Regions from separate parts of the Janthinobacterium sp. GW823-FHT03B06 genome, predicted to be linked through region 2. Evidence: predicted binding sites of a transcription regulator. Region 2 holds the regulator's gene; each other region holds the start of a gene.
The links. Region 2 encodes FliA, which starts transcription of late flagellar genes. Its sites were predicted from a motif close to CTAAAGTTTNNNNNNNNNNNGCCGNTA; they were not measured.
Positions count from the first base shown of each region.

Region 1: a site for FliA is predicted at 1,420-1,446, ahead of AC1RBA_RS16215 (DUF5610 domain-containing protein). Genes of this name have one in related genera too.
Region 3: a site for FliA is predicted at 2,065-2,091, ahead of AC1RBA_RS01805 (FlxA-like family protein). Genes of this name have one in related genera too.

Region 1 is NZ_JBXAJE010000004.1:333,024-336,297, reverse strand. It holds gene sbcB (exodeoxyribonuclease I) at 1-1,359, opposite strand, end outside; gene AC1RBA_RS16215 (DUF5610 domain-containing protein) at 1,518-2,141, shown strand; gene AC1RBA_RS16210 (GGDEF domain-containing protein) at 2,143-3,108, opposite strand.
Region 2 is NZ_JBXAJE010000002.1:893,672-896,945, reverse strand. It holds gene flhF (flagellar biosynthesis GTPase FlhF) at 1-140, shown strand, start outside; gene AC1RBA_RS10080 (MinD/ParA family ATP-binding protein) at 133-996, shown strand; gene AC1RBA_RS10075 (RNA polymerase sigma factor FliA) at 1,042-1,773, shown strand; gene AC1RBA_RS10070 (flagellar motor protein) at 1,755-2,501, shown strand; gene motD (flagellar motor protein MotD) at 2,507-3,274, shown strand, end outside.
Region 3 is NZ_JBXAJE010000001.1:390,629-393,902, forward strand. It holds gene dcd (dCTP deaminase) at 109-678, shown strand; gene AC1RBA_RS01800 (PrpF domain-containing protein) at 714-1,952, opposite strand; gene AC1RBA_RS01805 (FlxA-like family protein) at 2,121-2,462, shown strand; gene AC1RBA_RS01810 (sensor histidine kinase) at 2,495-3,274, opposite strand, start outside.

The DNA.
Region 1 (3,274 bases), on a different contig from region 2:
GTCGATTTCCGTAAACAGCATCTCGATGGTGCGGGCGCCGCCGTCGCCGTCGAATAATCGGGCGGCGCGGTGCTGTTCCCAGCGCAGGCTTTCCGCTTCGCTCAGGGTTTGCGGGAAATTGCGGGCACGGTAGCGGAACAGCAATTCCTGCAGGCGCTCGTCGGCAAACGAGGGGCGGGCCGTGGCCAGCTTGGCCGGCGTTTCGCGGCGCAAGGATTCGAGCAGGCGGCGGTCGTCGTTGCTGACGAAACCGTTGTACAAATCCTCATCCACGTCCAGCGCGGCAGCCGCACCCGGGCGCTGGAACACTTCGGCCCAGATGGCGTCCATGTTCGGCGCCGCGGCGGCCAGCTGGGCGTTGATCTTCGCCGCATCCACGTCGATGCCCCATTGCGCGGCCATGGCCGGCGACAAGGTCTTTAAATTGCCGACCAGCATGGGCGACTTGTTCAGGTGCACGCTTTTCACGGGCAGGCGCGTCATCCCTTCGGGCATCGCTTCCTTGCGCGTGAACAAACGCGTGCGGATGGTGTCAGCGTCCAGTTCGAACAGTTCGCGCGGGTCGTAGGCGCAATCCCAGACGAGGATCTCGTTCTTGTTGCTCGGATGCGTGGCCAGCGGCCAGACGACGCTCAGGCAACCGCGTTCGGCGGGGAACATGCCCGACACGTGCAGGAAGGGCTGGCGCTCTCCGGCGGCCAGGTGCATGCCCATTTCGCTGGCGACCCGGTCCTTCTTGTGCAGGGCCAGGCAGAATTCGAACAGTTTCGGCTGCTTTTCGCGGATCAATCGTGCCAGGGCGATGGTGGCGCGCACGTCGGACAGCGCATCATGTGCCGCTTCGTGGACGAGGCCATTGGCCTTGCTCAAGTGTTCCAGTTTGAAACTGGTCTGGCCATCGTCGCGCTTCGGCCATTGAATACCTTCCGGGCGCAGCGCGTGCGTCATGCGCACCACGTCGAGGATGTCCCAGCGGCCGCAATGGTTCTTCCATTCGCGCGCATACGGGTCGATCAGGTTGCGCCAGAACAGGAAGCGCGTGACTTCATCGTCGAAACGGATGGTGTTGTAGCCGACGCCGATGGTGCCCGGTTCCGAAAAGGCCGCTTCGATGGTGGCGGCGAACTGGTGTTCGGGCACGCCCAGCTGCAGACATTGCTGCGGCGTGATGCCCGTGATCAGGCACGATTGCGGGTCGGGCAGGAAATCATTTGCAGGCTGGCAATACAACATGATCGGTTCGCCGATCTCGTTGAGTTCGGCATCCGTGCGGATCGCGGCGAACTGGGCCGGGCGGTCGCGGCGCGGCTGGGCGCCAAAGGTTTCGTAGTCGTGCCAAAGAAAGGTCTGGTTAGTCATTGATGGTCGTAACTTAATGTTGCTGAATGGGTTATCCGGGCCGCTAAAAACAAGCCGCCGCTTCAGTTTTCTGAAAACCTGCCGATACTACACGAGAGGATGGTCATTATCGCGTTTCCCGCATGGTGGCATACATTGTCCGTTCAAGGAGGTCTATCGTGTCAATTCCCATCGCCGCAGGCGGCAATTCCACCCCTTCCGTGACTTCCGTCAGTCCGGGCGTTGCCGGCAAGGACGATAAAGTCCAGCACGGCGTCAACGCTGAAATGAGCGTGAATGACCGCAGCAAGCTGCAATTGAACGCGTCCATCATGCAGGCGTCGTTGAACGTGTCCATCGGTTCCGAGAACGAGCCGCTGGCGCTGCTGTACAAGACGGCCATCACCAACATCAATGAAGCGCTGAAAGGCCAGTATGGCGACGATGCGATCCAGAACGCGGCGTCGCAGGACAACAGCGCCGAAGCGACGGCGAGCCGCATCGTCTCGCTGTCGACGGGTTTTTTTGACGCGTTCAAGAAACAGAACCCCGGCATGGATGACGATACGGCGCTGACCAAGTTCATGGACACCATCAGCGGCGGCATGGAAAAAGGCTTCAAGGAAGCGCGCGACATCCTGGGCGGCTTGAAAGTGCTGAACGGCGATATCGCCGGCAATATTGACAAGACGTATGAGCTGGTGCAGAAGGGCTATGCGGATTTCATTGCCGCGCACAGCAGCAAGAAGGATGATGCGGCCAAGCCGGATGCTGCCAAGCCGGCCGACAGCAAGGCTGCCTGAGCTACAGCATGACCCGGTTGCGGCCGCCGGCCTTCGCGCGATACAAAGCCGCGTCGGCCGCCGCGATCAACGCTTCGTCGTCCTGTTCGGTCGCCAGGCTGGCCACGCCGAAGGAACCCGTGATGTGCGGCAGCGCGCTGCGCATGTCGGCGAAGATGACGGCTTGCTGCATGCGTTCGCACAAGCGTTCGGCGACCCGCAAGGCCACGTTTTCGCTGGTATCGGGCAAGATCACCATCATTTCCTCGCCACCATAGCGCACGGCAAAATCCGTGGGCCGCAGGGCCGCTCCCAGCACTTGTGCGGCAATGCGCAGCGCCTGGTCGCCCGCCTGGTGGCCGTGCGTGTCGTTGAAACGCTTGAAATGGTCGAGGTCTATCATCACCAGCGACATCGGCGAGCCGCTGGCGTGGGCCGTGACTATCATGGTCGGCAATAAATCGGTGAGCCAGGCGCGGTTGTACAAGCCCGTCAGGCTGTCGACCATCGACATCTGGCGGTAGAACTCGCCCAGCTTCTGCCGGCGGCGCAGCAGGGCGTTGGCGGCGCGGATGCGGAAAGACAGCAGCCGCAGCAGGTTGCGCGCCAGACCGTTCGATTGTTCGATCAATTCCCAGACGACGGCCGCGTCGATCACCAGCAAGTCAGTTTCTTCCAGGGCGGAAATGGCGGCCAGGTTGCTCGCTTCGTCGAGCACCGATTGTTCGCCCACGCTTTCGCCGGGCAAGACCTTGCTGATGGTGCCGTCATCCATGCCCGTGTGGATGTCGGCGGCCACAGCCAGCGAACCGCGCAGGACGATATACAGGCTGGTGCCCTGTGTGTCGGCAATGGCTTCGCCCGCTTCGAGGCGCATGACGGGGCAGGGCGCCAGCATGGCGGCCGTCTGGCTATCCGCCCCATCGCGAAATAGCTGTAAATCGCCGATGTTGCAGCCTGAAGCGCCGAAGTTGCCGATCTGTTCCACAATCACACTTTCAAAAAGCCGGCGCGCGCGAGCAGGGGGCCGGTAGCTTCATGATAGCGTAAAGCGGCCTTGGCTGTAACGGCAAAGGCTTGCTTGGTGTCACTTTCTGTGGGAAATACGACAATTATTTCATTGCCGTGTTAATAAGTTGAAATGCTTGCTGTTC
Region 2 (3,274 bases):
ACCGCGGCTACCTGATCGACCGCGCCTTCAAGCTCAAGCGCGACTCGGCGGCCACGCAGTTTTCCGACGCCGAACTGCCGCTCCTGATGGCGCAGGCGGCCGCCCGCAACAATGAAGCGCGCGGGGTGCACCTTGGCTAATTTCGATTTCGACCAGGCCGAGGGCTTGCGCCGCATGCTGGCCGGCCCGCAGCCGCGCGTCATGACGTTCCTCTCGGCCACGCCGCAGGACGACAAGGGCGCCATGCTGGTCAACCTGGGCGCTTCGCTCGCCTATGGCGGCAATGACGTGCTGCTGCTTGACGCCAGCGGCGGCAGCGATGGCGTGGCTGCACGCCTGGGACTGGCGCACGGCGCCAGCCTGCGCGACGTGGCGCGCCAGCAGTGCGGCCTGAACCAGGTCATCCATCAGGTGCCGCAAGGCTTCGGCGTGGCCAGCCTGGGCGCGCGCAACCACCTGATGGACAGCATGGACTATGCGGGCGAGGACGAACTGCGCCGCCTGGGCAAGACTTTCGAGGTGCTGGCGCGCCAGAGCGGCATCGTGCTGGTCGACGGCGTCGTGGCCGACGAGGGCGATTGCTTCCCCGTGCCCTTGATGGCCTCGTCGGATATCGTGGTGCAAGTGTCGACCAGCGCCACCTCGATCAAGGCGGCGTACTGCCTGATCAAGCGCCTGAGCCAGGAACTGGGACGCCGTCCATTCGGCATTCTCGTCACGGGCGCTTCCGAATCCGAGGCAAAAGTGGTATACGATAATATGGCACAGGCGGCGAGCCGCTACCTGGCCGTGAAGCTGACCTCGATGGGTTCGGTGCCTGCCGATGAATATCTGCACCGCGCGGCGCGCCTGGGCCGCAGCGTGGTCGATGCGTTTCCGCTGGCGGGCGCCTCGGTGGCGTTTCGCGGACTGGCCGAGCGGCTGGCCCGTTCGGCGGCGCCGGTGCTTGGCGGCACCTTGTACCAGACGGGGAGCCCGCACCAGTTCAGCGCCTGAATCGAACCGCAGCACCAGATAAGATGAGAAAACAATAAGCAGCCTATGTACACGGTCAAAGGGAAATCGAACAAGGACTATTTGCTGACGGAGCACATTCCGCTGGTGAAGCGTCTGGCGCACCATATGAAGGCGAAATTGCCGCCTTCGGTCGAGGTCGATGACCTGATCCAGGCCGGCATGATCGGCCTGCTCGATGCCATTAGCCGCTATGAAGAGACGCATGGCGCGCAGTTCGAGACCTATGCCGTGCTGCGCATCCGCGGCGCCATGCTCGACGAATTGCGCACCAGCGACTGGCTGCCGCGCAGCATGCGCCAGAACATGCGCAAGATCGAGGAGGCGATGAGCACCTTGCAGCAGCGCCTCGGCCATCCGCCGACGGAATCGGAAGTGGCGAAACTGCTGAAAATGTCGCTGGCCGACTACCAGGAAATGCTGGGCGACGGCGGCGGCCACCAGCTCGTGTATTACGAAGACTTTCATGATCCGGACGGCAATGACAGCTTCCTCGACCGCCACTGCGTGGACGAGGACAGCGACCCCTTGCGTTCCCTGCTCGATACCGATTTCCGGCAATCCGTGATCGATGCCATCGACGCGCTACCACCACGCGAGAAAATACTCATGGGCCTGTATTACGAAGAAGAGCTGAACCTGAAGGAGATCGGCGCGGTGATGGGCGTTTCCGAATCGCGCGTCTCGCAGCTGCATACCCAGGCCGTCGCGCGCCTGCGCGCAACCTTGAGGGAGCAGGCGTGGACTGGTCCAGCGTAATCGGGCTGGCGCTGGCGCTGGCGGGCCTGCTGGTCGGCCAGGCACTGGAAGGCGGCAAGATGGCCTCCCTGCTGCAGCCGGCCGCCTTCGCCATCGTCATCATCGGCACCTTCGGCGCCGTGCTGCTGCAGACGCGGTTGCGCACCTTCGTGCGCGGCCTGGAAATGCTGCGCTGGGTCTTCCTGCCGCCCGCCGACACGCGCGCCGCGCTGGCGCGCGACATCGGTCAATGGAGCCTGACGGCGCGCCGCGACGGCCCGCTGGCGCTCGAGCGCCTGATGGAAAACACGGCCGACCGCTTCAACGCCAAGGGCTTGCGCATGATCGTCGACGGCATCGCGCCCGACAAGCTGCGCCAGCTGCTCGACGTGGAAATTTCCGCCTACGAAATGGCCGAGCGCCAGGCCGTCAAGGTGTGGGAATCGGCGGCCGGCTATTCGCCCACCATCGGCATCCTGGGCGCCGTGCTGGGCCTGATCCACGTGATGGAAAACCTCACCGACCCGAGCAAACTGGGCAGCGGCATCGCCGTGGCCTTCGTCTCGACGATTTATGGCGTGGGCCTGGCCAATCTGCTGTTCCTGCCGGTGGCCAATAAACTCAAGGCCATCGTCTCGCGCCGCGTGCTGCAGTATGAAATCACGGCCGCCGTGCTGTACGACATCGCCACGGGCGACCATACGCGCATCATCGAAGAGCGCGTGTCCAGCCTGCTGCACGAGCACTGACCATGATGCGGCGCGCGCGCAGGAAGTATGACGAGGAACCGGACAACCAGGACCGCTGGCTGATCTCGTATGCCGACTTCATCACTTTGCTGTTCGCGTTCTTCGTCGTGATGTACGCGATTTCGCAAGTCAACGAGGGCAAGTACCGCGTCTTCCAGAATGCCATCGGCCAGGCCTTCAGCCTGGAAAAGGGCGCGCCGCCCATCATCATGGAAGCGCCGCAGGCGATCCCGTTGCCGAACCCCGCCCTGAAACGCCGCACGGAAGCCATCCGCCGCGAGCGCGAACACATGACGCGCCTGGCGCAGGACCTCACTTCCACCTTGGCGCCGCTGGTCAAGGAAGGCAAGGTGCGGGTCACGCAGACGAGCCGCGGCGTGAGCGTGGAAATCAATGCCAGCGTGCTGTTCGACCCGGGCGCGGCGCGCCTGACGGCGGAATCGGACCAGGCCCTGCGCGCCGTCGCCGTGCTGCTCAAGGATGACACGCACGACGTGCAGGTGGAAGGGCATACGGACGTGCAGCCGATCAGCAATTCCAATTTTGCCTCGAACTGGGAATTGTCGGCCGCGCGCGCCAGCGCCGTGGTGCGCCTGTTCATCGCCAGCGGCGTGCAGGCGTCGCGCCTGACGGCGGTGGGCCACGCCGACAATATCCCCGTGGCGCCCAACGAAACCCCGGAAGGGCGCGCGCGCAACCGCCGGGTCGCCGTGACGATCCTCTCGGGCATCCCGGAAACGGTGACGGAAGTGCCGACGGCGCCTGTGGCGCCG
Region 3 (3,274 bases), on a different contig from region 2:
ATGGGGGCCAACAGCGGCGGATTTTCGCGTAAAATCCTGCCATTCGGGCCGCGCCTGCACCTGGCGCGCCGCCCCAGCCATTCGATATTCTAGAAAGATACCCCTGCGATGACGATTAAAAGCGATAAATGGATACGCCGCATGGCGGAAACAACGGGCATGATCGAGCCGTTCGAACCGGGCCAGGTCAAGGAACGCGACGGCAACCGCATCGTTTCCTACGGCACCTCCAGCTATGGCTATGACATCCGTTGCGCCGACGAGTTCAAGTTGTTTACCAACATAAACACCACCATCGTCGATCCCAAGGATTTTGACGCGAATAACTTCGTCGATGTGTCGGGCAAGGGCTATTGCATCATCCCGCCGAACTCGTTCGCGCTGGCCCGTACCGTGGAATATTTCCGCATTCCCCGCAACGTCTTGACGATTTGCCTGGGCAAGAGCACGTATGCGCGCTGCGGCATCATCGTCAACGTCACCCCGTTCGAACCGGAATGGGAAGGCTATGTGACCCTGGAGTTTTCGAATACGACACCGTTGCCGGCGAAAATCTACGCCAACGAAGGCGTGGCGCAAGTGCTGTTCTTCGAATCCGACGAAGTGTGCGAAACCTCGTACAAGGACCGCGGCGGCAAATACCAGGGCCAGGTCGGCGTGACATTGCCGAAGACCTGATTGATTGCTTGAACGGGCGGGGCGCCAGTCCTGCTTTAAATCTGTTTCAGCAGCCACGCCTTCAGCGCGGTTGACGGCTGGTACAGGGGAACATGGCCGCGCAGCAAGATTTGCGCGCTGCGGCGGTAGGCCGCGCCGTCGATGGCGATGTTGCCCGTCACCCCGTCCTGGCGCGCCACGATGGTGGTGTCCAGGATGCCGGCCGGGTTGGCTAGGCCCAGTTCCATCTCTGTTTCCGCTTGCTTGACTGGCGGCACGCCGCGCGCCAGCGCATGCGCCACCGTGCCCGGTATCAGGCACGCGGCCGCCAGGCAGCAGCCGCCCGAGACGGCCAGCGAAGCGTGGCCCGATTGCGGCGTAAAGTAGCGCACAGCAATATTTCCCTCTCCCGCCGCCGGCCCCACGATGCAGAACTTGGGGATGGTTTCGCTGCGCTCCAGCTCTTCCAAGGTCATCAAGCCGCCATCGCGCTTGCGCAAGCCCATCAGCAGTCCCGCCGCGCTCCACACCTGGCGGATCGCCTGCATGAAAGCCGTGTCCGCTTCCAGTTCCGCGATGGACTCGTGCGCCGTCTTGCCGAACTGGCTCGCTGGCGCGATGACCATGGGCACGGCCACATCCACGCACGAGACCACATAACCGTGCAGCACATCCTGCGCATTGCCTGTTGGTAATAATTTTCCCGTCTTGGCGCCTGCCGGTTGCCGCAGGAACAGGTCCACGCGGGGGAAGTTGCCGGTCACGCCAGGAATGCTGGCGGCCGTAAAGCTGCCGTCGCGTTCGCGCGCCATGCGCGAGGTGGTGATGACGCCCGTGTTGGTGTTGCGGATATCGATATCGTGCGCGCCGATGGCCAGTGCCTCGATCACGCCGCTGTCCAGTCCCCACAGTTGCAGGGCGGACGACATATTGCCGCAGTTCACGCTCCAATCGATATCGCCATGCTCGCCAGCCAGCTGGGCCAGGGTGCTGACCAGGCGCGGCTGGCCCGCATGCTGTTCCACCTCGGCGAGGAAGACTTTATTGCTGGTGGGCGTGCCCCGACCCAGGCCCGTGATTTGCCGGTTGCCCGGCTGCCGGCCGGACTGGGGCACGCCCATCAGGTGGCGCAGCAATTCCTCGCGCAGCGTTTGCTCGGCCGGCACGCAGGCCCCGTGCAAGACCAGGCCCGTCGATGTGCCGCCACGCATGTGGTGGACGGGAAACTCGATCACGCCGCAGCGTTGGCGGGGCACGAGGTCGGGCAGGGCGGGCAGCAGGGGCGTCATCATCATGGATCGTGGTCAAGGCAGGAAGCGCCAGTGTGCCAGTTTTTCTTGCTGGCGTGCAATCGGATGGTGCGCGCGGCGTCTTTACATGGCTTTACCCGCCTTTACACTTGCCGCCCTGTATTGAGTACCTTGCGCGCCGATAATAAGGTGTTGAATAATCAGGGAGGCAATATGGTAGCGGCAATCGGTTCCGGCAGCGCAGTCAGCGCGGCCGGCAGCGCCAGTGCGGGCAGCAGTGCGCAGATCGCGGCGCTGCAAAAGCAGATCACGGCGGCGCAAAAACAGTTGACGGAGTCGCAGAAGGGCGAGCAGACGGACGCGTCGCAAAAGCTGCAGCAGCAGCTGGCGCAGCAAATTCAGGCCTTGCAGGCGCAAATCGCCCAGCTACAGGCGGCGGCCGCGCAGCAGGCGGCGCAAGGCGAATCCCAAACGGCCAGCAGTGCCGAGACTGTGGCGAGTCCCGCCAGGTCAAGCGCGTCGACCCTGGGCAGCATCATCGATACGCAGGCGTAACAACACATCCACGCGCCAGGCTTGCCGACCGTTCAGCCTGGCGTTTTGACAGGCAACAACATTTCCACGCACAAGCCGCCACCGCTGCGCAAGCTGGCCCCGATGCGGCCGCCATGGGCATTGATGACGTGCCGGGCGATAGCCAGGCCCAGGCCGTGTCCATCCGTGCTGTGCTGGGTATTACTGGCGCGGAAGAACGGTTCAAAAATGCGCGCCAGGTCCGCGCCAGCCACGCCGGGGCCCCGGTCCAGCACGGCGATGCGCAGCCAGTCGGACATGCGCGACAGTTCCACTTCCACCGTGCCGCCATCGGGGCTGTGCTTGACGGCGTTGCGCACCACGTTTTCCACGGCGCGCGCCAGCAATTCTGGCTGGCCCGTGACGCTGGCGTCGGGCATGGCCGCATCGCCCGCCAGTTCGACGTTCAACTGGCGTGCCCGGGCCTCATAGCGGGCGTCGTCCACGATGTCGTGCACGAGGTCGGCGATGCTGACGTCTTCGCTGTGCATGTGCCCGGCTCCCGTTTGCCCGGCGCCGGCTTCCAGCCGTGACAGCGTCAGCAGTTCACCGATCAGTTTATCCATGCGTTCGCTTTCGCGTTCGATGCGCTGCATCGAGGCGGCCATCTTTTCCGGCTGCTGGTGCGCCAGGCCGATGGCGGCCTGCAGGCGCGCCAGCGGCGAGCGCAACTCGTGCGAGACGTCATGCAGCAGACGTGTCTGGCTATCCATGAGGCTGCGCAAGCGGCCCGTCATGCGGTCGAAATCGCGGCCCAGGTCCGTCAATTCATCGCCGCGCTTGCCGCTGGCGTG